DNA from 2 places in the Colwellia sp. BRX10-9 genome. Region 2 is predicted to be linked to the other one. Evidence: predicted binding sites of a transcription regulator. Region 2 holds the regulator's gene; the other holds the start of a gene.

Region 1 (2,209 bases), on a different contig from region 2:
CTGTTATGGTGCTCGGCCCCAGTGGCTCTGGTAAGGAAGTATTAGCACAATACGTTCATTATCATTCGAACCGAAGTGATAAGCCCTTTGTTGCCATAAACTGTGCTGCAATTCCAGAGAATATGCTGGAAGCGACTTTATTTGGTTATGAAAAAGGTGCCTTTACCGGAGCCATTCAAGCGTGCCCAGGTAAATTTGAACAAGCACAGGGCGGTACTATTTTATTAGACGAGATCACTGAAATGGATCTTGGCTTACAAGCAAAAATTTTACGGGTCTTACAAGAGCGAGAAGTTGAACGCTTAGGAGGTCGAAAAACAATTAAGCTTGATGTTCGTGTTATCGCAACCAGCAATCGTGATTTAAGAGTGGCTGTAAAAGATGGCATCTTCCGTGAAGATCTCTACTATCGTTTAAATGTCTTTCCATTAACTTGGTTAGCATTAAATAAACGCAGAGATGATATTGTGCCATTAGCCAAACATTTAATTACTCAAGCATCGTTAGCGAATAACATGGCTATTCCAGAACTAACAGCTTCGGCGAGAAATAAACTGACGAGTTACGATTGGCCAGGCAATGTTCGTGAATTAGATAATGTTATTCAACGAGCCATTATTTTGCATAGCGACCAGATTATTAATGCCGGTGACTTGTTAATTGAAAATTTCGACAGTGAAATTATTACTGACGTGGCGTTAGAAAATAATAGCGAAGACATGCTTGGTAATGAATTAAAAATACAAGAGCATCAAATTATTCTTGATACCCTCACCGCTTGCCAAGGTAGCCGTAAAGATGTTGCTGAACGATTAGGCATTAGCCCAAGAACGCTTCGCTATAAAATAGCAAGAATGCGTGATTCGGGCATTCAAATACCAGCCTAACAATCGCTAAAAGGGGTAATATTCCTATAAAGCCAATATTTTCATTTAAAATATTGGCTTTACTGCTATCTACAGTTTTCACTCATTAAACCTTCCATAACCTCGATAATTCTTTAATTCTCATACTGGCACCATGCTTGCAATATCATCGTTATATCGTTACTTAAACCGTTATTTATAGGCTTAGTAGCAAAAAATTGACACAAGTGAGTAGCTCATGAATATCGATACCAATTCTTTATACGCACAAATGCAAAGTATGTCGCTTGGAAACTCTTCGTTGCAGGGGGCTTCATTTGAAAAAATGGGCAATAACCTTGGCATGGGAGACAGCGCTATTCCAGCGCTGAATAAGTCGACCAGTAATTTTGGCGATATGCTTAAAGATGCGGTGAATAATGTTAACGATATTCAAAAAGAGTCTGGAGCAAAGAAAATAGCTTTTGAAATGGGCGACCGAAGCGTTACGCTCGCTGATACTATGGTTGCTTCCGCTAAAGCTGGTATTGCTTTTGATGCCACCGTACAAGTACGTAATAAGTTTGTTGAAGCATATAAAGAAATAATGAATATGCCAGTTTAACAATACCTTAGTATAAAATAGATAGTATTTCGTAATAAAATCAAGTGGTAGTGGAGAAATTAAGTGGCTGATACTGATAATAATTCAATGGTTGCTGCCGATGGCGGCACCGGGTTAATGGCAAGTGATGGTGCTGATAATATGGCTGATGAGCAAAAATCAGGCTTTGCTTCTGCTATGGGTAATGTCGATTTATTACGCCAAGTCACCTTAATTATGGCATTAGCAATTTGTTTAGCTATTGCTGTTTTTGTTATTATGTGGGCAAATCAAGCCGAATATAGATTTCTTGCCAAACAACCTACCGAACAATTAATCAAAACAATGGACTTTCTAGACGCTAACCAAGTGGATTACCGTCAAGCAAACAACACTATTTCAGTACAAAGTGATCAATATCAAGAAATTAAAATTTTACTTGCTCGTGAAGGTTTATCTGATGAACCAACAGAAGGTAGTGAAATTATTATGCAAGATATGGGTTTTGGTGTCAGCCAGCGCCTTGAAACAGAACGTCTTAAGTTTTCTCGTGAGCAGCAATTGGCTCGCACCATTGAAGAACTGCAAGCTATCTCTAGAGCAAAAGTTTTACTGGCGATACCCCGCGAAAATATTTTTGCTAAACGTACCCGCAGCGCATCTGGCACTGTGGTACTAACTATGCGTAAAGGGCGGATGTTATCTGAAGAAGAAGTTGACTCTGTTGTTGATATTATTGCTTCTGCCGTTCAGGGTATGG
Region 2 (2,209 bases):
GGTGAACTTATTGCAGAAGGTACTGCAGATCAAATTCTTGCAAATCAACACGTAAGAGATGTATACCTTGGTGAACAATTCACGCTATAGTAGTCAGTAAATGAATAGTATCTTCGTATGAAAAAAACGAAAATATCCCATTAAAAATAATAGGAAGTTAATGACCTAAATGCGCCCTACTCTACAACTCCGCATAGGACAACAATTAACCATGACGCCACAATTGCAGCAAGCAATCAAATTGCTGCAACTGTCTACGTTAGAGCTTCAACAAGAAATTCAGGAAGCCTTAGAAAGTAATCCATTATTAGAAATGGATGAGTCTTCAAATAATCCCGAAGATAAAAGTACTGACAACCTTGAAGAAGCTCACACTGCCGGTACTGGTGATGTTAAAGAAGCCCCTGCTTCTGATGGTAGCGAAGACGCTACGCCTACCATTGATGAAATCACCACCACTGAAGCCATGGACAAGAACGATATCCCTGAAGAATTAAACATGGATACCACTTGGGATGATAACTACACGGCCGGTGCAGCAAGTTCAAGCTCAGGCCCAGCTTCAGAAGATTATACTTACCAAGGCGAGACTCAAGACTCCATTCAAGATCATTTGCGCTGGCAAATGGAATTAAGCCCTTTTACCGAAACAGACCGCGCTATAGCGACAGCAATTATTGATGCTGTTGATGACGCCGGTTACTTAACGGTATCTAGTGAAGACATTTTAGAAAGTGTTGCCATTGAAGGAGTAGAGCTTGATGAAATTGAGGTGGTACTAAAACGTATTAACCTCTTTGATCCTGTCGGTGTCGCTGCTCGTTCTATTTCAGAATGTTTAATCATTCAACTTAATCAATTTGACCCCGCTACACCTTGGTTAGCAGAAAGTAAGTTAGTTTTGCGTGACCATATTAATCTGCTGGGTAGCCGAGACTATCGTACATTAATGCGTAAAACTCGACTAAAAGAAGAGCAACTGCGCGAAGTGGTGCGTCTTATTCAATCACTTGACCCTAGACCCGGCGATAGTGTGATGAAGAGTGACGATCAGTATGTTATTCCTGATGTTTCTGTTGAAAAGAAAAATGGCCGTTGGGTGGTTGAATTAAATCCTGATACTGCGCCAAAACTTTCGGTGAATCAGCAATATGCTTCGATGTCACGTTCGATGAAGTCGACAGCTGACACACAATTTATTCGCTCAAATTTACAAGAAGCTAAATGGTTTATTAAAAGCTTAGAAAGCCGTAATGATACCTTATTAAAAGTGTCAAACTGTATTGTGCAACGTCAAATTGGCTTTTTTGAACATGGTAATGAAGCCATGCGTCCAATGGTTTTAAATGATATTGCCGAAGCTGTCGATATGCATGAATCAACCATTTCACGAGTGACGACACAAAAGTACATGCATACGCCACGTGGAATTTTCGAACTGAAGTTTTTCTTCTCAAGCCATGTTGGCACCGAAAGCGGTGGCGAATGCTCATCAACAGCTATTCGTGCATTAATCAAAAAATTTGTTGCTGCCGAAATCCCAGCAAAACCACTTAGTGATAGTAAAATGGCTGATTTATTAGCCGATCAAGGGATAAATGTAGCTCGACGCACCATAGCAAAATATCGAGAGTCACTTTCTATTCCACCTTCTAACCAACGAAAAAGTTTACTTTAACGAAAAGATGAGGAATTAAGCTTATGCAAATTAATCTTTCTGGCCACCATGTTGACATTACCGAAGCTTTACGAGAAAACGTCACGACTAAGATGGCAAAATTAAGCCGACATTTTGATCATATCAATAATGTTCATGTTGTTCTCACCGTTGAAAAATCAAATCAAATTGCTGAAGCGACTGTTCACGTTAGTGGCTCTGATTTACATGCAAAAGCTGAAAATGCTGACATGTATGCCTCTATTGATAGTCTTGTTGTTAAGCTTGACCGGCAAATATTGAAGTACAAAGGTAAAACGAATCAGCATTAATGCTGTTTATCGCCTGTTCACTCACCAAAGAATCTAAGTAGTATAATGAAGTTGCAAGATATCCTTACCCTTGATTGCACCCTGTGTGCGATTAAGGGTACAAGCAAAAAAAAACTCCTTGAAATAATTAGCGAAACTGCGGCAAAAAAATTCGATAATATTGATACTCATCAATTATTCGAAAGCTTAATGGCGCGTGAAAAAGTTGGCTCTACCGGCA

The links. The regulator sigma-54, encoded in region 2, starts transcription at its own class of promoters, with help from an activator protein. The targets are predictions, from matches to a motif close to GTTGGCACGNNNNTNGNNT.
Region 1: the regulator sigma-54 is predicted to act here: its motif matches at 1,012-1,030, upstream of fliE (flagellar hook-basal body complex protein FliE).

The regions. Positions count from the first base shown of each region.
Region 1 covers NZ_JACGVV010000004.1:123,206-125,414, forward strand. Annotated here, with positions in the region: gene H4J69_RS03965 (sigma-54 dependent transcriptional regulator) at 1-887, shown strand, start outside; gene fliE (flagellar hook-basal body complex protein FliE) at 1,105-1,470, shown strand; gene fliF (flagellar basal-body MS-ring/collar protein FliF) at 1,534-2,209, shown strand, end outside.
Region 2 covers NZ_JACGVV010000005.1:165,469-167,677, reverse strand. Annotated here, with positions in the region: gene lptB (LPS export ABC transporter ATP-binding protein) at 1-90, shown strand, start outside; gene H4J69_RS05035 (RNA polymerase factor sigma-54) at 170-1,678, shown strand; gene hpf (ribosome hibernation promoting factor) at 1,702-1,989, shown strand; gene ptsN (PTS IIA-like nitrogen regulatory protein PtsN) at 2,035-2,209, shown strand, end outside.